Regions from separate parts of the Halomonas saccharevitans genome, predicted to be linked through region 2. Evidence: riboswitches for the same ligand, from Rfam matches in the RefSeq annotation. Region 2 holds a riboswitch; each other region holds the start of a gene.
The links. A riboswitch is a leader RNA that binds a small molecule or an ion and turns the genes downstream of it on or off. The one in region 2 is predicted to bind thiamine pyrophosphate.
Positions count from the first base shown of each region.

Region 1: another riboswitch for thiamine pyrophosphate. It lies ahead of thiC (phosphomethylpyrimidine synthase ThiC); the one in region 2 lies ahead of thiM (hydroxyethylthiazole kinase).
Region 3: another riboswitch for thiamine pyrophosphate. It lies ahead of RSO68_RS08555 (sodium:solute symporter); the one in region 2 lies ahead of thiM (hydroxyethylthiazole kinase).

Region 1 covers NZ_JAVXUR010000001.1:1,042,201-1,049,475, reverse strand. Annotated here, with positions in the region: gene RSO68_RS04860 (outer membrane beta-barrel protein) at 162-668, shown strand; gene thiC (phosphomethylpyrimidine synthase ThiC) at 804-2,738, opposite strand; TPP riboswitch at 2,817-2,928, opposite strand; gene tenA (thiaminase II) at 3,015-3,683, opposite strand; TPP riboswitch at 3,753-3,895, opposite strand; gene RSO68_RS04845 (YceI family protein) at 3,951-4,571, opposite strand; gene RSO68_RS04840 (CDP-alcohol phosphatidyltransferase family protein) at 4,637-5,329, opposite strand; gene RSO68_RS04835 (zinc-dependent alcohol dehydrogenase) at 5,524-6,510, shown strand; gene RSO68_RS04830 (6-pyruvoyl trahydropterin synthase family protein) at 6,528-6,926, shown strand; gene RSO68_RS04825 (glycosyltransferase family 4 protein) at 6,944-7,275, shown strand, end outside.
Region 2 covers NZ_JAVXUR010000002.1:459,425-466,699, forward strand. Annotated here, with positions in the region: gene RSO68_RS07585 (metal ABC transporter solute-binding protein, Zn/Mn family) at 135-1,703, shown strand; gene thiE (thiamine phosphate synthase) at 1,787-2,401, opposite strand; gene thiM (hydroxyethylthiazole kinase) at 2,391-3,197, opposite strand; TPP riboswitch at 3,235-3,335, opposite strand; gene RSO68_RS07600 (hypothetical protein) at 3,377-3,643, opposite strand; gene dauA (C4-dicarboxylic acid transporter DauA) at 3,765-5,507, opposite strand; gene RSO68_RS07610 (CopG family transcriptional regulator) at 5,653-5,847, shown strand; gene RSO68_RS07615 (ATP-binding protein) at 5,920-7,275, opposite strand, start outside.
Region 3 covers NZ_JAVXUR010000003.1:104,978-112,252, reverse strand. Annotated here, with positions in the region: gene ilvD (dihydroxy-acid dehydratase) at 1-396, opposite strand, end outside; gene RSO68_RS08560 (hypothetical protein) at 389-2,017, opposite strand; gene RSO68_RS08555 (sodium:solute symporter) at 2,086-3,474, opposite strand; TPP riboswitch at 3,464-3,583, opposite strand; gene RSO68_RS08550 (hypothetical protein) at 3,697-4,371, shown strand; gene RSO68_RS08545 (HNH endonuclease) at 4,368-5,141, opposite strand; gene RSO68_RS08540 (peroxidase-related enzyme) at 5,208-5,795, opposite strand; gene RSO68_RS08535 (CoA-acylating methylmalonate-semialdehyde dehydrogenase) at 5,946-7,275, opposite strand, start outside.

The DNA of each region.
Region 1 (7,275 bases), on a different contig from region 2:
GCGAGAAACAGTGACGTGGATCGCGAGACGGCGACGCAGGCGCTTCTCATTCTTTGCGTGACGCCGCTGCCGTCACCTCGAGGTGAGCATTGCACCTTGGTCTAAGCTGGGCCAGAATGAAGTCGTGTATGAAAACAGTGTTTTCTAACTGGAGGCCTGCCATGAAGACCCTTACGATCTCTGCGGTATCCGCGGCCCTGCTGCTGGCCGGCACCAGCGCCTTGGCTCAGAGCAGCGTCATGAACTACGACCCGAGCCCCTATCTGGGTGGCGATGCCCTGTTCTGGGAGCTGGATCCTGATCGCGGCTCCGGCAGCGCCGACAGCACCGGCCTGCGCCTGCGCGGCGGCGTGGCCTTCAACGACTACTTCGCCCTGGAAGGCCACCTCGGCGGCGGCGGTTCCGACGGTCCCGTCGAGCTCGACTACCTCGCCGGCGCCTACGCCAAGGGCATCCTGCCGATCACCCCGGACTTCCGCCTCTACGGTCTGGCCGGCTTCACCGAGGTGGATGTCGATATCGAGGAAGAGAGCGGTTTCTCCTGGGGCGGCGGCGCCGCGTTCGACGTGGCACCGAATCTGGCCCTCGGGGCCGACTACGTCCGCTACCTGGACGAATCGAGCTACACCTTCGATGCCGCGAGCGTCGGGATGACGTTCCACTTCTGATCGGGTGGCGACACGCCGCGTCTACGGTTCGCCACGACACCACGAAAAACGCCCCCGCCGGACAGCCGGCGGGGGCGTTCGAGTGTGTGAGGGGAGCCGGCGACCGTCCGGAACAGCGACAGTCGCGGCGTCGCGTCAGACTTCCTTGTAGAGCTCGGCGCCCTCCTGGCGGAACCGTTCGGCCTGCTCCTGCATGCCACGCTCTACCGTCTCTCGTTCTACCCACTCGGGGTCGCCGTCGAGGCCCTTCTCCTTGGCCTCGCGCTTCAAGAACGAATCGCGGACCTCCTGGCTGATCTTCATCGAGCAGAACTTCGGCCCGCACATGGAGCAGAAGTGCGCCACCTTGGCGGAGTCCTTGGGCAGGGTCTCGTCGTGGTACTCGCGGGCGGTATCCGGGTCTAGCCCTAAGTTGAACTGGTCCTCCCAGCGGAACTCGAAGCGCGCCTTGGAGAGCGCGTTGTCCCGGCGCTGGGCGGCCGGGTGCCCCTTGGCGAGGTCGGCGGCGTGGGCGGCGATCTTGTAGGTGATGATGCCGGTCTTGACGTCGTCCTTGTTGGGCAGGCCCAGGTGCTCCTTGGGCGTCACGTAGCAGAGCATGGCGCAGCCGTACCAGCCGATCATGGCAGCACCGATGCCGGAGGTGATGTGATCATAGCCCGGTGCGATGTCGGTGGTCAGCGGCCCCAGGGTGTAGAAGGGCGCCTCGTCGCACGCCTCGAGCTGCTTGTCCATGTTCTCCTTGATCAGGTGCATGGGCACGTGGCCCGGCCCCTCGATCATCACCTGGACGTCGTGCTGCCAGGCGATGCGGGTCAGCTCGCCCAGGGTCTCGAGCTCGGCGAACTGCGCCTCGTCGTTGGCGTCGGCCACCGAGCCCGGGCGCAGGCCGTCGCCCAGCGAGAAGGCGACGTCATACTGCTTGCAGATCTCGCAGATCTCCTCGAAGTGGGTGTAGAGGAAGCTCTCCTGGTGGTGGAAGAGGCACCACTTGGCCATGATCGACCCGCCCCGGGAGACGATGCCGGTGACACGCTTGGCGGTCAGCGGCACGTAGCGCAGCAGCACGCCGGCGTGGATGGTGAAGTAGTCCACGCCCTGCTCGGCCTGCTCGATCAGGGTGTCGCGGAACACCTCCCAGGTGAGGTCCTCGGCCACGCCGTTGACCTTTTCCAGCGCCTGGTAGATGGGCACGGTACCGATCGGCACCGGGGCGTTGCGGATGATCCACTCGCGGGTCTCGTGGATGTTCTGCCCGGTGGAGAGATCCATGATGGTGTCCGAGCCCCAGCGGATGCCCCAGGTCATCTTGTCGACCTCGTCCTCGATGGAGGAGGTGACCGCCGAGTTGCCGAGGTTGCCGTTGATCTTCACCAGGAAGTTGCGGCCGATGATCATCGGCTCGGTTTCCGGGTGGTTGATGTTGCAGGGGATGATCGCCCGACCCGCGGCGACCTCGTCGCGCACGAACTCCGGGGTGATCTCCTCCGGCAGGCGCGCGCCGAAGCCCTGGCCGGCGTGCTGGTGGCCGAGGATGCGCTCGACCTCCGCAGTACCCAGCGCCTGGCGGCGCTGATTCTCGCGAATGGCGATGAATTCCATCTCCGGGGTGACGATGCCCTGGCGGGCGTAGTGGAGCTGGGTGACGTTCACGGCCTTGCCATCTTTTGAACGGCGTGCCCGACGGGGCGTGCGGGTCAGATCGAAACGCAGGTTGGCAAGCATCGGGTCGTTGGCCCGGCGCCGGCCGTAGTCGGAGGTCGGGCCGTCGAGGCGCTCGGTGTCGCCGCGTTCCTCGATCCAGTCGCGGCGCAGCTCGGCAAGGCCCCGGCGCAGGTCGATCTCGGCCTCGGGGTCGGTGTAGGGGCCGGAGGTGTCGTAGACCAGCAGCGGCGGGTTGGCCTCGTCCTCACCGGAGGTCCTGGTCGGCGAGAGACTGATCTCGCGGAACGGCACCCGGATGTCCGGGCGCGAGCCCTCCACGTAGATCTTGCGCGAGCCGGGCAGCGGCTTTACGGCGGCCTCGTCGACGCGGGCGCTCTCGGCGAGGAAATGGGCGGTCTTGCTCATGGTGTTCTCCCTTGGATTGTCGGGGTCTTGTTCAGGGAGGACACAGGCGGGAAGGACAGGGGCCACGGTGCCGGGGCGTGCGGCCTGTCGCTTGATCCCTACGCTGGTCCTAGCCAGTTCAGGTTCAACGGGATCCATGCTGGCAAGCGCATGGTCTCAGCCGTCATCAACGGCGCCCCGTCAAGCGTTGGTGGTCGGGCAATCTCGCGATTCCCCTTCTATCCCGTGGGTGGGCGGCCTGACCAGAACCAGCCCGGGATGACAGCTGGGGCCAGCTCAGAGGCGCTGGTCGAGCCCCATCTGCCAGAAGTCGATCTCGAGCCGGGTGGCGTCGCGGAACACCGCGGTAAGCTCGGCGAAGCGCGCCGGCGTCACCTCCGCCAGGCGGGCGTCGAGCCAGGCGCGCTCGTCCGCCATGGCCTGCTGAAACGCCTCGCTCTCGTACATGGCGATCCAGGCGTCATAGGGATTCGCGTCGCCGCGCACCGTGGTGGCGCGGCCGTTGAGCCACTGGGCGATCTCGCCGTAGCCGACCAGGCAGGGGGCCAGCGCCACGTGCAGGTCGAGCAGGTCGCCGCGGTGGCCGGTATCCAGCACGTAGCGGGTGTAGGCCAGCGTCGCGCGGGCCTCGGGCAGGCGCGAAAGGTCCTGCTCCGAGATGCCCCAGGCGCGGCAGTAGTCCACGTGCAGCCCCAGCTCGACGTCGAGGATGGTCTTCAAGCCGTCGAAGGCGTGACGTAGCTCGCCGAGGTCGCGGCTCTTGTAGGCGGCCAGGGCATAGGCCCGGGCGAAATGGATCAGGAACAGGTAGTCCTGCTGGAGGTAGTGGCGAAAGGCGCCTTCCTCGAGGGTGGCGTCGCCGAGCCGGCGAACGAAGTCGTGCTCGATGTAGGCGCGCCAGTCGTCCTGGCAGGCCGCGGTGAGATCGTCGAATCGGTAGCCCATCTTGTCTCCGGTCTGAGGGCGATCCGGAAGCGGGGCGGGAGAGGGTGACCGGGGAAGGTGCCGAGATGGCGCTGGTCACCGCTTGATTCCTACGCCGGTACTAGCCGGATCAGGTTCACGGGACCAGCGCTCGGTGTCTCGAGTCTGTTGCGACAGACTCTCGATACCCTGCGCCATCTCAGCCGGCTCTACCGGCACCCCGTCAAGCGAAGCCTTGACTGTAGCATTCTGGCGGAGATTTACCAGCCTGCCTGCGGTGGGAGTCGGCTACTGCCGAATGGCTTCCAGCTCGAGGATCAGCTCCACCTCGTCGCCGACCAGGCCGTTGTCGACCCCGTAGGTCATTCCCCAGTCGCTGCGCTGGAGGGTGGTGCGTGCCGACAGCCCCAGGGTGTGCTGCTCGTGGCCGAAGGGGTAGGTCGCGGCCTTGTTGAGCGTGACCTCCAGAGTCACCGGGTGGGTCTCGCCCAGCAGGGTCAGATCGCCCTCGAGAGTGCCCTGGCGGTCGCTGTGCGTCTCGAGGCCGGTGGCCTCGAAGACGATGGTCGGGTAACGCCCCGCGTCGAGGAAGTCATCGCTGCGCAGGTGGTCGTCGCGATCGTCGTGATTGGTGAAGGCGCTGTCGGCCGTGATTTCGACCCTGCCGGAGTGCAGCCGCTGCGTCTGCTCGTCATAGACGAATTCGCCACGACCCTCCAGGAACATGCCGAGGGTATCCGCGTAGCCGATGTGTTCGGTCAGAAAGCCGATGGAGAAGTGGTCGGGATCGATCTCGTAGGTATGTGGCTCGGCGCTGGCCATGGGCGTCGTGAGGACGCCCAGCGTCAGGACCAGTCCGGTAGCGATCGGCAGGGGGGAGCAGGGTGTCGGGTGGCGAGGCGTGGGCATGGGGGCATCCTCCGGGGGGCTAGGGTCAGGGATCAGGGGCACGGGGTCTTGCCGTCCTGTGGCCATCACGCCGAGGCGCGGCGATACAGCCAGCGTATATCGGTGATGAACGACCAGCTGAGGGCCAAAAGCGCACTGCCCGCCAGCCAGCTCGCCGCTGTGGTGCCGGTCACGGGCAGCAGGGCGATCATCAGGGCGGCCACCTGCCAGACGCATACCGCCTTGCGGCGGCGACTCTCCGGCAGCGGTTCGGTCAGCCAGGTCATCCTGAGCCCGGCAATAACGAAAGCGTAGCGCATGGCGCCGATGGCCAGGACCCAAGGGCCTGCCTTGTCGAGCAGCAGTAGCGCCAGGCACAGCACGAGGATGAAGAAGGCATCGAGCTCCATGTCGAACCGGGCGCCGAAGTCGCTCTGGGTGGACGTGCGCCGGGCGACCCAGCCATCCACGCCGTCCAGCAGCAGGGCCAGCAGGGCCAGGATGGCGAGGGGAAACGCGGAGCGGGCCAGCAGATCCGGATCGGCCAGGGTGCCGGCCAGCAGGGCGACGATAGCGCCTCGCCCCAGGGTGACGCGGTTGGCCCAGCCCAGTTCACGCCAGTGGGCGGGCAGGTTCGCCAGGACTAGCCCGGCCATGATGAGGTAGCAGACCATCGCCAACAGTGGGACCGGCAGGCTCGCCTCTAGCCAGCCAGTGAGCAGTGAGGCCGGAATCACCAGGCCCAGGGCCCCTGTTCCAAGGTCACGAGCGATCGTCATAGGCGCCTCTATCGCGGCATGATGCGGTCGATAAATGACGATACTGCATTGTTCATCGGCGTGCTAGTGTATCAATATTGTAGAAGTTTAGGGCGTGTCGCCATGCGCGATACCGGCCCGGGGCAGGTGGCCAGCACGGGGCCCCTGGATTGTATCCCGTAACACCCGCCGAATATTGCCAAAGGGATCTTGCCATGCCACACGAGACCGCTACCGCCTTCTGGACCCTGGCTCCCGGCCAGGGGGCCCTGCGAGAGGAGGTTCTGGCCAGGCCCGGCCCCGGCGAGGTGGCCGTTCGCACCCTCTATAGCGGCATCAGCCGAGGCACCGAGGCGCTGGTCTTCGGGGGGCGGGTGCCGGAAAGCGAATGGCAGCGCATGCGTGCCCCCTTCCAGGCAGGCGACTTCCCCGGGCCGGTCAAGTACGGCTACATCAACGTGGGTGTCGTCGAAGCCGGGGAGCCCTCCCTGATCGGTCGCGAGGTGTTTTGCCTCTATCCCCACCAGGATCGCTTCGTGGTGTCGGCGGATGCCGTGACGCCGCTGCCGGACGGCCTGCCGGCGGCGCGAGCCGTGCTCGCGGCCAACATGGAGACGGCCATCAATGCGGTCTGGGATGCCGCCCCCGGGGTGGGAGACCGGATCGCCGTGGTCGGCGCCGGCGTGGTCGGCGCCCTGGCGGCCTGGTTATGTGCCGCGATGCCGGGCACTCGGGTGCAGCTGGTGGACGTGATGCCGGGCCGTTACGCCCTGGCCGAGGCCCTGGGGCTCGAGCTCTCGCTCCCGGACTCGGCTCGGCGCGAGAACGACCTGGTGATTCATGCCAGCGGTCGGGCCGAGGGGCTGCGCCTGGCCCTTTCCCTTGCCGGTTCCCGGGCGAAAGTGGTGGAGATGAGCTGGTTCGGCAGTGCCCAGGTCGCGCTGCCGCTGGGCGAGGCCTTCCACTCGCGGCGCCTGACGCTGCAGGCGAGCCAGGTCGGGCACCTGCCCCCCGAGCGCGCGGCCCGCTGGGATTATCGTCGCCGCCTGGCCCTGGCCCTGGACCTGTTGGACGACCCGCGCCTCGACGCCCTGATCAGCGGCGAGAGCGACTTTCACGAGCTGCCGTCGCTGATGCCGCGCCTGGCCGCTGGCGGCGGCGACGTGCTCTGCCATCGCCTGCACTACCCGACCCCTTCCTGATGCGAGGAGCCTGACTCATGTACCGCCTCAACGTTCGCGACCATTTCATGATCGCCCACAGTTTTCGCGGCGAGGTCTTCGGCCCCGCCCAACGCCTGCACGGTGCCACTTACGTGGTCGACGTGACTTTTCAGCGCCGCGAGCTCGACGACGACGGCCTGGTCGTGGACATCGGCCTGGCCGGCGAGGCCTTGAAGCGCGTGCTGGCCGAATTCAACTTCCAGAACCTCGACGAGGTCGAGGAGTTTCAGGGCCGCAACACCACCACCGAGTTCATGGCGCGGGTGCTCTTCGAGCGCCTCGCCACGGCCATCCAGCTTGGCCATCTCGGCGAGGCCGCCCTGGGGCTCGACTCCCTCTGCGTGGCCCTGCATGAGTCACACGTCGCCTGGGCCAGCTACGAGGGCGCGCTGTAATGTCACAGGAGTCGACGATGCCACAGGAGTCGACGCCCGACCTGGTGCTGATCGTCGCCGGTAACCCCGACCAGAAGACCGGCGGGTACCTCTACGACGCCCGCATGGTGGCGGAGCTGCGCCGGCAGGCGTGGCGGGTCGAGGTGGTGGGGCTCCAGGGGCGATTTCCGCTGCCCGATCGAAAGGCTCGCCACAGTCTGGCGACGACTCTGGCGGGTCTTGCCGACGACGCCCTGGTGGTGATCGACGGCCTGGCCATGGGCGGACTGCCCGATGAGGTCGAACGGCATGCTGAGCGTCTGCGGATCGTCGCCCTCGTCCACCACCCCCTGGCCGACGAGACGGGCCT
Region 2 (7,275 bases):
CGGTGTAGTCGTCCTGGTGTTCGAAGCCATTGAAGTCGGATGGAGTTGACACGACCGTTAATGTTATAACATAACACTTTGTGCCACAATCGCTCGTTCACTGCCTGCACGTGTCCTGGATACGGAGAGGAATGATGAGGAACAAGCTACTACGTCCGCTTTGCCTGCCCTGGCTGCTAGCACCCGCCGTCGCGGTTGCCGAAGTGCCCGCTGTGGCCGTGGACATCCCGCCGGTCCACTCGCTGGTCGACCGGGTGATGGGAAAGTTGGGCTCGCCCGACCTGGTGATCCAGCCGGGCGCCTCCCCGCACGGCTACTCCATGCGGCCCTCGGAAGCCGAGGCGTTGGCCAATGCAGACATCGTCTTCTGGGTCAGCGACGACCTGACGCCGTGGCTGGCTCGGGCGCAAGATTCGTTGGCCGACGAGGCGCTGAAGGTGGAGCTGATGCAGACGCCGGGCACTCGCCGCCTTGCGTACCGTCAAGGCGCCACGTTCGAGGCGCACGACCATGGCCACGACGACCACGGGCACGACGATCAGGCGCATGACGATCAGGCTCACGACCAGGGTCACGGTCATGCCCACGACGGCGTGGACCCCCATGGCTGGCTCGATCCGGTGAATGCCCAGGCCTGGCTCGAGGCCATCGCCGGGTCGCTGGCCGATCTCGACCCCGGCAACGCCGACACCTATCGTCGGAATGCGGCCGAGGGGCAGGCCGAGCTGGAGGCCCTGATCGACGAACTGGACGACCACCTCGCGGATGACCGTGGAACGCGTTTCATCGTCTTCCACGATGCCTATCAGTACTTCGAGAACCGCTTCGACGTGCCGGCGGCCGGGGCAATCTCCCTGGGCGATGCCTCCGACCCGAGCCCGGCACGCGTCCGCGAGATCCAGGAACGCGTCGCCGAGCTCGGTGTGCAATGCGTGTTCCGCGAGCCGCAATACAACCCGGCGCTGGTCGAGAGCGTGTTCGAGGGCACCGAGGTCGAGACCTCGATCGTCATCGATCCCCTGGGCGTCGATCTGCCGCTCGGGGCCGGCCTCTATTCACAGCTGCTGCGTGGGCTGGCCGAGGGCGTGACGCGCTGCGCCGCCAACGAGGTATCGCCCAGCGACCACAGTCATGATCACGACCACGACCATGCGCACGACCATGATGAGGACGTCTACGCCGGGTATTTCGAGGACAGCCAGATCGAGGACCGGTCACTGTCAGACTGGGCAGGCGACTGGCAGTCGCTCTACCCCTACCTGCAGGATGGCACCCTCGATGAGGTGCAGGCCCACAAGGCAGAGCGGAGCGCCGAGAAAACGGCCGAAGAGATCAAGCAGTACTACGACAGGGGCTATCGGACTGACGTCGATCGCCTCGTGATCGACGGGAATTCCGTCACCTTCCACGAGAATGGCCAGGCGAGGTCCGGCGACTACGCGTACGACGGCTACGAGGTTCTGACCTACGCAGCCGGCAATCGAGGCGTGAGATACGTCTTCGAGCTCGAAGCCGGCGGCGATGCGCTACCGCGCTATATCCAGTTCAGCGACCATGCTATCACCCCGACCGACGCGGACCACTTCCACCTCTACTGTGGTGACGATCGTGAGGCACTGCTGGAGGAGGTCGTGCACTGGCCGACCTACTATCCCTCGCACCTGGACGGTGACGGCATCGTGCGGGACATGCTGGCGCACTGATTTGCCTGCCCCTCGTCACGACGACGCCCCTCCCCGAGAGGGGCGTCATGCTGAAGGGGCACATCATCATATGGGGTGCGTCGTCAGCGGCGCGGGAAGGCGCGGGCGGCGGCCTCGGGGTCCGGGGTGCCGCAGATGGCGGAGATCACCGCCAGGCCACCGGCGCCCGCCTGGCGCACCGCCTCGGCATGCTCGACCTTGAGCCCGCCGATGGCCACGCTCGGCAGCGGGCTCGCCGCCACCAGGGCGGCCAGGCCGTCGAAGCCCAGCGGCTCGGCGTGGTCGTGCTTGCTGGGGGTGGCGAACACCGGACCCAGGCCGAGGTAGTCCAGGGCGCTCGTGTCGAGGCGGGCGAGCTGCTCGTGGGTCTGCACCGAGAGCCCTAGGATCGCCTGGGGGCCGAGTGCGGCCCGGGCCCGGGCCACGTCGCCGTCGTCCTGGCCGATGTGCAGCCCGTCGGCACCCGAGGCGAGCGCCACCTCCAGCCGGTCGTTGATGATCAGCGCCACGCCGGTGCCCTCGAGCGCCGCCTTGAGGCGGCGGGCCTGGTCGATCATCTCGGCATCAGTGGCGTGCTTGTCCCGCAGCTGCACCAGGGTCACGCCGCCCCGGACCGCGGCGACCACGGTCTCCTCCAGGCCATGATCGGCGCAGAGTCCGCCGTCGGTGACGAGATAGAGCGAGAGATCAGGGTGCATCGGCAACCTCCAGTTGGGCCCGCTCGGTGAGGGCCTCGGTATCCAGGTGATAGAGGGCATCGAGGAAGGCGACCGCGAAGCTGCCGGGGCCGCGTGCCACCTCGCCGGCGAGCTCGCCGGCCACGGCGTAGCCGGCCAGCGCCGCCGTCGTCGCCTCGAAGGAGTCGTCGGCGCCGGCCAGGAAGGCCGCCACCACGCCGGTCAGCGCGCAGCCCAGGGTGGTGACTCGGGGCATCAGCGGGTGGCCGCCGTGCACCCGGGCGAGTCGCCGGCCGTCGGTGACCAGGTCCACCTCGCCGGTGACGGCCACCACGCCGCCGGTGCGCTCGGCCAGGCGACGGGCGGCCGCGAGGGCCGCCTCGGCGGGGTCGGTGCTGTCCACGCCGCGTCCGCCGCCGGCGCCGCCCGCCAGGGCGATGATCTCCGAGGCGTTGCCGCGGATCACGGTCGGCGAGAGCGCCAGCAGTCGCGCGCCGGTCTCGCGGCGATAGCGCGTGGCGCCCACCGCCACCGGATCCAGCACCCAGGGGCGCCCCGTCTCTCCGGCCGCCAGCGCGGCGGCCTCCATGGCCTCGACCCAGTGGGGCGAGAGGGTGCCGATGTTGATCGTCAGGGCGCCGGCCAGAGCGGTGAACTCGGCGGCCTCCTCGCGGGCGTGGACCATGGCCGGCGAGGCGCCGATCGCCAGCAGCACGTTGGCCATGCTGTTCATGGCGACATGGTTGGTGATGTTGTGGACCAGCGGGCGGATCTCGCGCACCCGGGCCAGGTGCGCGGCGGGATCGATGTGGTGCATGGGGCCTCCCCGGCGGGGGAGGTGCAGGTCGACGGGAGGCCGGCGCTGCACGACTCCCTACGCCGGCATTGTCCGGGTCAGGTTCCAAGGGTGCATCTCAGCTGCGGCCTGCTCGCCGCGGCGCCCCCGTCGTCAGGCCCCACTATCCTTGTCGTCCGCGCGACTGTAAAGGCCGCGCATCAGGCCAGCAGCTGAATGCCGGCCAGGGTGATCAGGCTGGCCAGGGTCAGGCTGTAGAGGGCCTCCATGACCTCATGCTGCCGGCTCATGCCCGGCGTCATCAGCACCAGGCCCGACGCCCCCAGGGCGACCACTTCGAGGGGCACGGCTACCGGCTGCCAGCCGATCAGCAGCGCGCCGAGGATCAGCAGCAGCAGGCCCGCGACGATCAGTTGGCCGGCCTGTCGCGGGCTCACCGGGATGGCATTCTGGGTGATCGTTTGCATGGTCGTGTCTCCTGGGGGTGGCCGGGCCGAACATCGGCCCCAGCCCCCCTGACGCTACGGGGGGCGTCTTAACGACCGCTTAAGAAGAGATGACCAGTGCGTGTCAGGGGGCGTTCGCGCGTCAGGCGGCTCGGTCGAGCCAGCGCTGGGCCGACCTTCGGGCGTGCTGCAGCTCCCTGCACCAGCTCAGCCGCCCGGCCGCCCGGCGAATGCCCGCACGGCGCAGCTTGACGAGGATCCGTGTCGGCAGGCCGACCAGCACCAGGGCGACCCCCTCACGGTGCATCGTGTCGATCAGCGCCTTTAGAGCGACGATGGCGGTGCCATCCATGCTCGGCACGTCGTGCATGTCGAGAATGACCACCCGCACCTTCGGGTCCACCCGGTGCAGCGAGGTGAGCGCCTTCTCGGCGGCGCCGAAGAACAGCGGACCATTGATGTCGTAGAGGGCGATCTCGTCGGGTAGTACGCCGATGCTGGCATGGGGCTCGCCGTCGACGCGCTGGGTCTCGGTCAGCAGCGCCATGCGCCGGATGAACAGCGCGGCGGCGAGCCCCATGCCCATGGCCACCGCCAGCACCATGTCGAAGAGCACGGTCAGGGTGAAGCAGGTCACGAGAATGGCCACGTCCCCCGGCGGGGCCGAGCGCAGGGTGTGCAGAACGTGTCGGGCCTCGCTCATGTTCCAGGCGACGATGAACAGCAGCGCCGCCAGGGCGGCCATCGGCACCCGTCCCAGCAGGTCCGCCAGGGCCACTACCGCCAGCAGCACCGCCAGGGCGTGGACCACCGCCGCGATCGGCGAGCGGGCGCCGCTTCTGATGCTGGTGGCGGTGCGGGCGATGGCCGCCGTGGCGGTGATGCCGCCGAACAGTGGCGCTACGAGGTTGCCGAGCCCCTGGCCGATCAGCTCGGCGTTGGGGTCGTGCCGGGTCCGGGTCAGACCATCCGAGACCACCGCGCACAGCAGCGACTCGATCGCCCCCAGCAGGGCGATGGCGAAGGCAGGGCCCAGCAGGGCGCGAATCAGCGCGAAATCCACCGCCAGCGGCTCGCCATCCGCACCGGGCAGCCGCCAGGGCGCGATGAAGCTCGGTGCGATGGGAGGAATGCCGCTGCCCGTCTCGCCCTGGGCCTCCCAGGTGAAGCGTGAGGCGATGGTCTCCACCTCCGCGCCCGACCCGGCCAGCCAGTGGTTGATGGCGAAGGCGGCCAGGGCACCGGCGACCAGGCCCACCAGCGGCGCGGGCAGCGGCAGCCCCAGGCGCGGCCAGAGCAGCATGACCCCCAGGGCGAAGAGGCCGACCCCCAGCTCGATAGGCTCCACGGTCGGCAACGAGATCGCGATCTGCCCGAGGTTGTCGATGAAATGCTCGCCCAGCTGGCCGACCTCGAGGCCCAGGAAATCGGGCAGCTGAAGCACCGCGATCACCACCGCGATCCCCGCCGTGAAGCCGAGTACCACCGGGTAGGGCACGTACTGGATCAGGCGACCCATGCCGGTGATGCCGAGGACGACCAGGATCATGCCGGCCATCATCGAGGCGATCAGCAGGCCGCCCAGTCCGTACTGCTGGACGATGGGGAAGAGGATGACCACGAAGGCCGCCGTCGGGCCCGAGACATTGAAGCGTGAGCCGCCGGTCAGCGCGATGAGCACGCCGGCGACGATCGCGGTGTAGAGCCCGTGCTGGGGAGGAACGCCGGTCGCGATCGCCAGCGCCATGGAGAGAGGCACGGCCACGGTGCCGACGGTCAGTCCGGCCAGGATGTCGCGGCGCAGGTCGTCCAGGCCGTAGCCGTCTCGCCAGGCCGCGCGCAGGCCGGTAGCGATGCCGGGAAGGGACGGTCGGTGGCGTGCCATGCTGAGGATCCTCCTTGAAGGTCGAGCCGATCAGGCATGTTAACGACATTAACATGTCATTAGCATTGTCGACAAAGGCGTCAGCGCCGTTGCCCCGCAAGGCGGCGAGCATTAACATTTGATGGTAATGCTCTGGAGAATTGTCATGGAAAAGAAGACGGCACGCCTGACCCTGCTGATCGACCCGCACAAGAAGCGCGCCTTCGAGCAGCTGTGTGCGGCCCAGGACCTGACGCCTTCCCAGGTGGTGAGGCAGTTGATCCGCGACTATCTGAGCGATCATGACGTGGCCTACGAGACGCGTCCTGACCTGGCCGGGCGCGCGTCCGAGAAGACCTGAGGCCCCGACCAGCGGCACCTCGATCGACCGTCGTCGTGGGCTCGGCGCCGCCAGCGACCCAGGGCGGCGGCGTTACGTCCCGCCTTGCGTTCTCGGCAGCGTAACCGTGACGCTCAGGCCGCCGCCCGGGGCGTCGCCGAGCCGCAGCCGGCCGTGGTGGCGCTGCAGCAGGCGGTCGACGATGGAGAGCCCCAGGCCGGCCCCGGCGCCCGGGCCGCCACGGTGGAAGCGTTCCAGCACCTGATGGCGTTCGTTTGCCGGGATGCCGGGTCCCTGATCCTCCACGTCGATCGTCACGGCGTCATGCTCGGCGGTGAGCACGATGCGGATCAGGGCCCCTGTCGGCGAGTGCTGCAGGGCGTTGCCGACCAGGTTCTGCAGCAGTGTATCGATGGCGCCGGGCTCCACCTCCAGCCGCCAGTCCGACGCCTCGTTGGCCTCCAGCTGCAGCTCCTGGCGACCCTCCACGGCCAGCGGCATCAGCTTGGCCAGCGCCTCGCGCACCTCGGGCAGCAGCGCGATCTCGCGCCCCTGGCCATTGCCCTCCTGCTCGGGCTCGAGGCGGGCCAGGGTGAGCAGCTGCGAGACCATCCGCGTGGCGCGGGCCACGCCGCCGCGCAGCTTGTCCAGCGCCTCGCGACGATCCTCGGGATCGTCGGCGGCCAGGGCGTTCTGGGCGTGCAGGTCGAGCACGGCCAGCGGCGTGCGCAGTTCATGGGCGGCGTCGGCGATGAAGCGCTGCTCCCGGGCGCGCAGGGTGCGGATCCGCTCGAGCAGCCGGTTGAGGGCGCCGGCGATGGTCTCCAGTTCACGGGGCAGCCGGTGCATGATCAACGGCTGCAGGTTCTGGGGGTTGCGGCTGCGGATCTGCTCGGCCAGCTGCGACAGCGGCCGCAGGCCCCAGCCGATGGCCCACCACAGCAGCAGGCCCAGTACCGGCAGCCCCAGCAGGTCCGGCATCAGGGTGCGCAGGGCGATGGCGGTGACCAGCTCGCCGCGCACGTCCTCGCGCTCCGCCACCAGCACCCGCCGCGGGCTGCCCGGGGCGTCCAGGGCGAAGACCCGCCACTCGTAGTCATCGAGGCGCGCGCTGCCGAAGCCGTTGCGCAGCGTCGTGAGCGGGGCCTCGGGGGCCTCGGCAGAGCGCAGCAGCAGGGTCTCGCCACCCCAGGCCTGGAAGATCAGCTTGCTCTCGTAGGGGTGGCGCACCACTGGGCCCAGTGTATCGTCACCGCGCTGCAGCGCGGTGCCGATGCTGGCCAGCAGTTCACGGCGCTGATCCTCGGGGAGCGGAGCGCCCACCAGCCCCTCCAGCAGCCGCGCGTTCTGGGCGAGCCTGGCATCGAAGAGCTCCTCCACCTCGTGGGCGGCGTCGCGATAGCTGGTCAGCCCGATCACCAGCATGCTCAGGCCGAATACCAGCAGCAC
Region 3 (7,275 bases), on a different contig from region 2:
GTTCTTGTCGCAGCCGCCGATGGCCACCAGGCCATCGAAGCCCTCACAGCCGGCCACCGTCTCGATGGAATCGGCGATCACCTCCCGGGACACCAGCGAGTACTTCATGCCCTCGGTGCCGTTGGCGATGCCGTCGGAGATGGTGATGGTGTTGAAGATCACCCCCTTGCCGCCGGCCGCATCGGCGCCGTCGCTGGCCCGGCGAGCCAGCTCGTCGATGTGGCTGTTGCAGGGGGTGAGGTTGCTCCAGGTCGAGGCGATGCCCACCTGGGGCTTGGCGAAGTCGGCGTCGGTGAAGCCCACCGCCCGGAGCATGGCGCGGCTGGCGGACTTGCCGACGCCGTCCACGACCGGGGCGGAATGGCGGCGACGGGGATCGTCAGGCGTGTCACTCATGGTCGGATATCCTCTTGTCGTATCGGGGTTCCCCCCGGGGGTGGTCATGGGGCTCGGCAGCGTCACTCGACGCGGCGAAGGACGAGGCCGGCCGCGCGAAGGCCACTTCGAACAGCCGAGGGTCATCGAAGTGGCGCCGGCCAACGAAAACGGTGGCATGGGTTCCCCACTGGCGCATGGCGCCGGGGCTCAGGATGCCCGATGGCCACAGCAGGAATCGCTCGAGGCGCCCAGTATGCGACACCAGACCCTCCGGACCATAGAGGCTGCGCCGTCCGCCCCCGGGCAGCGCCAGGGATCGCCGGCCATGGTCGGGCGGCGAGGACACCGCCTTGAGCGCGTAGCGGCGCGCCTCGGCTACGTCGACGCCGGGGTCCGCCACGCCCAGGTGCTCCACGTAATGGCTGACGGCGGCGACGCGCACCGCGAGCCGCTGCCCCGACGCCATGCGGGGAGCCTCGATGGGCGTCAGCGGCGCCTCGCGCAGGTCCGCGTCCGCGGCCACCGCGACGCGCTCGAGGGGCGGTACGGGAAAGAAGAGATGATAGCAGCCGCAGGGATGGATGCTGTCGTGGATCAGCGCTCGCCCCCGCTCGTCGAGGGTGACGCGCCACACCAGGCCATCGAGGCGGCCGCCGAGCAGGTCCAGCGCGCCCTGCCGTGGGCGCGCCGGGAACCACAGGGTGTAGACCAGCTGGGGCAGCAGCTCGCCCTCGAAGCGGGTATGGCTCAATCGCACGTCGGCCACGGGACGGTTGGTGTCGACGAGCGGCAAGGGGCCTTCGGGCCCGGCAAACCAGTAGGGCGCGCCGAACCGGTCGTCATGCCCCTGGGTCTCGACGAGAAACACCGGGGCATGATGCGCCGCCAGGCGCAGCAGCGCCTGGCGATCGAGCTCGACGAAGCCGAGCGGGCTTCGTGGCGCCTCGCGCAGCCACCGCGCCGCGACGGCGGCATCAAGGAGCTCGCCGGTGGGCGGCGCATAGCGCACCAGGGGCGCCTCGGCCGGCAGCGTCGCGAACGGTGCCTCGAAGGTGTCCAGATAGTCCGCCTTCCAGCGGTTGTAACCGAGGGCAAGACCGAGGCGCGTCAGGGGATAGAGCCCCAGTGCCCGGCGCCAGGTCAGGTAGTGGTCGGGGGCCTCGACCGCCGAGCGCAGCCGCTCGCGGGCCGGTCCGGCGCCCTGCTCGGCCAGCAGCTCACGCTCCATCAGGCGCGTGGCGCAGGCATTGAGGGCCGGGGCTGCGCCGGGAGTTGACGACAGCGCCTCCCGCTGGGACGCCGGCAGGTTGGCCGCCTCGATGGCGCGCGCCTCGCCGTCCAACTCGCGCATCCGGGTCACCCAGTCGGCGAAGGCCGCGGGGCTGTCGAGCTCGTCATCGAAGCTGGCCAGCAGGCGGTCGACACGCAGGTAGGGGAAGCCGGCGACCCGCGCCGCCCCGGCATCGGCCACCCCGGCCTCGGTCACGGCCGCATCGAAGGCCGCCAGCTGCACCAGGCAGCGGGTGTCGCGCGGGTCGCGGTCGGCCAGCTCCGCACGCCAATCGGGACCGGCGGCACAGCCCGCCAGCAGCCCGAACAGCACGAGCGCCCCTAGGCGCAGCGGTGACCAGACGGGCATGGGGCGTTTCCTCGAGAACGCGGATCGACCCTCTCAGGGTGGGCGCCCTCCCGCGAAGTGGCAACGTCTCAGGCAGCACGCGCCCTTCTCGCCGGCCGGAGCCCGGCGATCAGCAGGCTGACCAGGCTCGAGAGCAGCAGCGCGCCGAGAAACGGCGGCAGGGTCGGAATGCTGCCGGGGAAGCTCGCCGCCAGCACGCCGGCCGCGAGGCTGCCCTGGGCCACCCAGCCCGGCAGGATGGCGCCGAGCATGCCCGACACGCCGCCGGCCACCGCAGCGGTGGCGCTCATCCGCGACCAGAGGCCCAGCAGCACCGGCACCACGATGGCCGCGCAGAGCAGGTCGGCGATCAGGAACAGGCGCAGCACCGAGAGCCCCTGCAGCGCCACGATCACCACCGGCACCATCAGCGCCACGGTGGCCAGGCGCGCCGCGCCGATGGAGAGGCCGCGCCGACCGGACCCCGCCACCACCAGAGAGGCGATGCCGTTCTGCAGGGTATCCACGCTGGAGGCCACCAGGGTGACCGCCAGCACCAGCGCCGGCAGCGCCAGCCATCCCGGCGCCTCGGTGAGCAGCGCGAAGAAGGGAATCGGCGGTTCGCCCAGCGCCACGCCGGCCATGGCGGCCAGCATGCCGAGCCCGCCGATCACCATCACCACCAGCACGGTGATGCCGCCGCCGAGCCAGGCGCCGCGGCCCAGGGCACGGTCGTCCCGGGCCGCCCATACCCGCTGCCAGTAGCCCTGATGGAAGAGGTTCGCCGCCGTCACCGCGATCACCAGGGTTAGCGCCACGGCGAGGGCGTCACCGGCCGGGATCGACGGCAGGGCCGCCGCCACCGGCATCTCGGGCAGGCGCGCAAGCGCCACCCCGCCGACCAGCGCCAGCAGGGCGACCAGCAGCCAGGCCTGCCAGCGGTCGGTGGCAAGGCTCGCCCGCAGCCCGCCCACTGCCGTGTAGAGCAGCGTGGAGATCGCCACGCCGATCACCACCAGCGCCGGTGGCACCTCGGAGAGCAGCGCGGTGATGGCCCCGACGGCGGTCAGCTCCGCGGCCAGGAAGCAGGCCATGTAGAGCACGGAGACCAGCGACACCCAGCGCCGCACCCCGGCCCCGTAGCAGGCCTCGGCGAACTCGCCGATGCTGCGCCCCTCCGGCAGGTGGCGGCGGATCGCCGGGCCATAGAGTCCCAGCACGATGAACGGCAACGCCGAGCCGACGGCATAGCCGGCCAGCGCCAGCGGGCCGACGAAGGCGCCGATCTCGGGGGGCGCGAAGAGGATCCAGGCGCCCATCCCCGAGGCAAGGAAGGAGAGCCCCAGGGTCGAGGCACTCTGGGAGTTGCGCGCGGTGACGTAGTCGTCGAGGGGGCCATCGGCCCGGCGGGCCTTGAGGCCCAGGAAGGCAAAGCAAAGCAGCGCCGCGCCGAGCACGGCAGACGTCAGGACAGGCATGTCGCACTTCCTCCGCCGGTGTGAACCGGATCAGGTTCCAGGGTCAGCGCCATGCGCTCTCTCAGCCCCGGCCGACGCGTGCGGCGGCGAGACTCCCCTGGCGACAGTGAATGGATTGTGGGATCGCGTCTCAAGCCGGCGCCATAACGGCCGATAGACACAGGATCGAGGGGCATCATAACGTCGCCCCACCGTGACGACCACCCGTGCCGGAGCCCCGAGATGCCCTACACCGAAGCCAAGGAACACGCCCCCGGGCGCCTGCACGGGATCTTCGTCGATCCCTACAGCGCCTTCGACAACGCCGCCACCGAGCGCCTGCTGCACCTGCGCATGGCGAGCGAGGCGCTGATCCTGGCACCGATGCGCGAGGGCCGGCTGGTGCTGCGCGTCATCCACGGCTGGCAGAACGGCAGCTTCGAGCCCGCCGAGCTCTGCCACAGCGACCATCGACTGGACTCCTTGGCGGCGCTACGCCGGGTGACCGACGACTATCGCCAGGCCTTCGAGGGTGGGCAGCCGCTGCCGTGCGACGGCACCGGGCTCTTGGCCGATCCCCTGGCCCGGGCCATCGCCGCCGCCGAGGCCGAGGGCCAGGCCCTCGACGAGGAGACCCGCACTATCCCCGCGCGCTGGCCCGCCTTCCGACAGGGCCTGACCCTCTACACCTTCTTCAAGGTCTACCACCGCCTCACCTATAGCGAAGACGACGCCTACCGTTCGATCCTCTGCCAGACGCCCCAGGGGCCCCGCGAGATCCACGAGTTCCACCTCGAGGAGGGCGAGTTCGCCGTGGTGGCGCCCCGCGAGAATGAGGACGGCGACAGCGTGCTGCTGCTGCACGAGAGCCAGCTGACGCCGGTGCTGCAGCTATTGGAGGCGGGTCACGGCGCTTAACGCCGGAAGCACTCGCGGTAGTGCCAGGCGAGATAGTCGCGGTTGGGAAACGCCGAGACTGTGAGATCCAGCGGCTGGCCATCGAGATCGCACAGTTGGCGCTTGAGCCGCCCGCTTGCTCCGGTGCTCATCAGCTCCGGCGCGATGCGGATGCGCCCCTGATCATCGATGGCCAACAGGCCACCGTCGAAGGCGCGATCATGCAGGGCATTCAGGCACAGGCCATTGGCGGGATCCAGACGCGATGCGGGACGCGTGCGCCAGGGGACGATGTGGCTGGCCATCAGCAGGTCCTCGTGACGCAGTCCCGTGATGACACAGCGCGTGTCATAGCGAATCATCACGGCCTTGCGGAATAGCGACTGCCCCACCCGCTGTTTCTGAAGGCGCCTCACGTCCTGGCCGGAGTAGTCCGTCTCGCCCGACGATGGCTCGGCTGCGAATGCCGGATCCTCGTCGCTAACGAGCGTCCAGGCCTGCTCGCATTCGCTCGATACGGTTTCCGGGTCGGTGATGAAGCGCTGCCAGAGCACGCGATCCTTCTGCGAAGCGCCTGGGAGCCCCTTCTTGCCCAGCGCCAGCACCTCGGGGTCGAGGCTCGCATAGTTGGTGAGCTTCATCGCCACGGAGTTGGCCGAGCGCCCCAGGCGTTCGGCCAAACCAACGACTTCAGGGCGTCCACTGTGAAGCTGTCCAAACGTCAGTCGGCAGTAGAGCGATAGCGCCAGCAAACGCTCGTGATCCGTCCATGCCTTTCTTTCCGCTGCCATGCGGCCTCCGAATGTTGGATGCCAACAGCCTACGCCGGCGCATTCACGGCGACCACGTCGGTCGGATCACTTCTCCCGCGGCACCCGCCCCATCAGGTAGAACTCCTCGTTGGGCGGGGTGCCGGTCAGGGTGACCAGGCGATTGGAGAGGCCGAAGAAGGCGGTGATGGCGCCGATGTCCCAGATGTCGTCATGGGTGAAGCCGGCCGTTTTCAGGCGCGCCTCCCACTCGTCGGTGAGTTCCCCCACCTCCAGGCCGCAGTAGAGAGCGAAATCCAGCATCACGCGGTGGCGCTCGCTGATCGGCGCGGTGCGGTGATTGATGGCCACCTGGTCGGCAAGCAGCGGGTCCTTGCTGTAGATGCGCACCAGGGCGCCGTGGGCCACCACGCAGTAGAGGCAGCGATTGCGGGCGCTGGTAGCCACCACGATCATCTCCTTCTCGGCCTTGGTGAGGGTGTCGGACTCCCGCTCCATCAGGGCGTCGTGGTAGGCGAAGAAGGCCCGAAACTCGGCCGGACGGTGGGCCAGCATCAGGAAGACGTTGGGCACGAAGCCGGCCTTGTCCTGCACCGCCAGCATGGTGTCGCGGATGTCGTCGGGCAGGTCGTGGATCGATTCGGGGATGGGGAAACGGCTGATCGGTGCGGACATGGTGGCTCCTGGCGCTGTGGTTGTTGTTGTCCTGAAACTCCAGTTAACGTCAACGTAAACGCAGTGTCTACCCGTCCTTGGTGGCCCCAAGCGACAGCGGCCCCGCCTCTCTCGAGACGGGGCCGCCGATGGCCGTTGAGCGGGGTGCGGTCAGCCCAGCGAGATGGTGCTGTTGATGCCGCTGGAGACGTTCTCCGGCTCGAACCAGCGCGCGGTGACGGTCTTGGTCTGGGTCCAGAAGCTGATCGCCTGCTTGCCGTTGGGGCCCAGGTCGCCGAGCTTGGAGCCGCGTGAGCCGGTGAAGCTGAAGTAGGCGACCGGCACCGGGATCGGCACGTTGATGCCCACCTGGCCGACGTCGATGTCGCTCTCGAAGCGTCGCGCCACCCAACCGGAGTTGGTGAAGATCGAGGTGCCGTTGCCGTTGGGGTTGGCGTTGACGAACGCGATCGCCTCGTCGAGGGTCTCGACGCCGACCACGCAGAGCACCGGCCCGAAGATCTCCTCGCGGTAGATGGTCATCTCAGTGGTCACGTCGCTGAACAGGGTCGGGCCGACGAAGTTGCCGTTCGGATAGCCTTCCACCTCACAGCCGCGGCCGTCGACCAGCAGCTTGGCGCCCTCCTGCTCGCCGGTGGCGATCAGGCGCTCCACGCGCTCCTTGGCCTGGGGCGAGACCAGCGGGCCGAGGTCGGCGTCCGCCTGGGTGCCAGGACCGACCTTCATGTTGCGGGCGCCCTCGGCGATGTCCTCGAGCCACTCGCGGGCCTCACCCACCAGCACCACCACGGAGTTCGCCATGCAGCGCTGTCCGGCGGCGCCGAAGGCGGAGCCCAGCAGGTTGTTGATGGCCTGGCTGCGGTTGGCGTCCGGCATCACCACGCAGTGGTTCTTGGCGCCCATCATCGCCTGCATGCGCTTGCCGGCGGCGGCGGCGCGATCGTAGAGCAGCGAGCCGACATGGCTGGAGCCGATGAAAGAGAGCGCCTTGATGTCGGCATGATCGGCGATCTGGTTAGCGACGTCCGGGCCGCCGTGCACCACGTTCAGCACACCGGCCGGCACGCCTGCCTCGTGGGCCAGCTCGACCAGGCGCATGGTGGAGGTCGGGTCCTGCTCGGAGGGCTTGAGCACGAAGGTGTTACCGGTGGCGATGGCCAGCGGGAACATGAAGCAGGGCAGCATGATCGGGAAGTTGAAAGCGGTGATGCCAGCGCCCACGCCCAGCGGCTGGTTGAGGCTGTAGACGTCTACCTCATTGGCGGCGTTCTCGGCCAGTTCGCCGAGCTGCAGGGAAGTGATCGAACAGGCGTGCTCCACCACCTCCAGGCCGCGGCCTACCTCGCCGGCCGCATCCGGCAGGGTCTTGCCGTGTTCCTCGCTGATCAGCGCGGCCAGCTCATCGGTGTTGTCGCGGATCAGCGCCTGGAGCTTGAGCATGATGCGCATACGCTTGCCCAGCGGCACCTTGCGCCAGGTC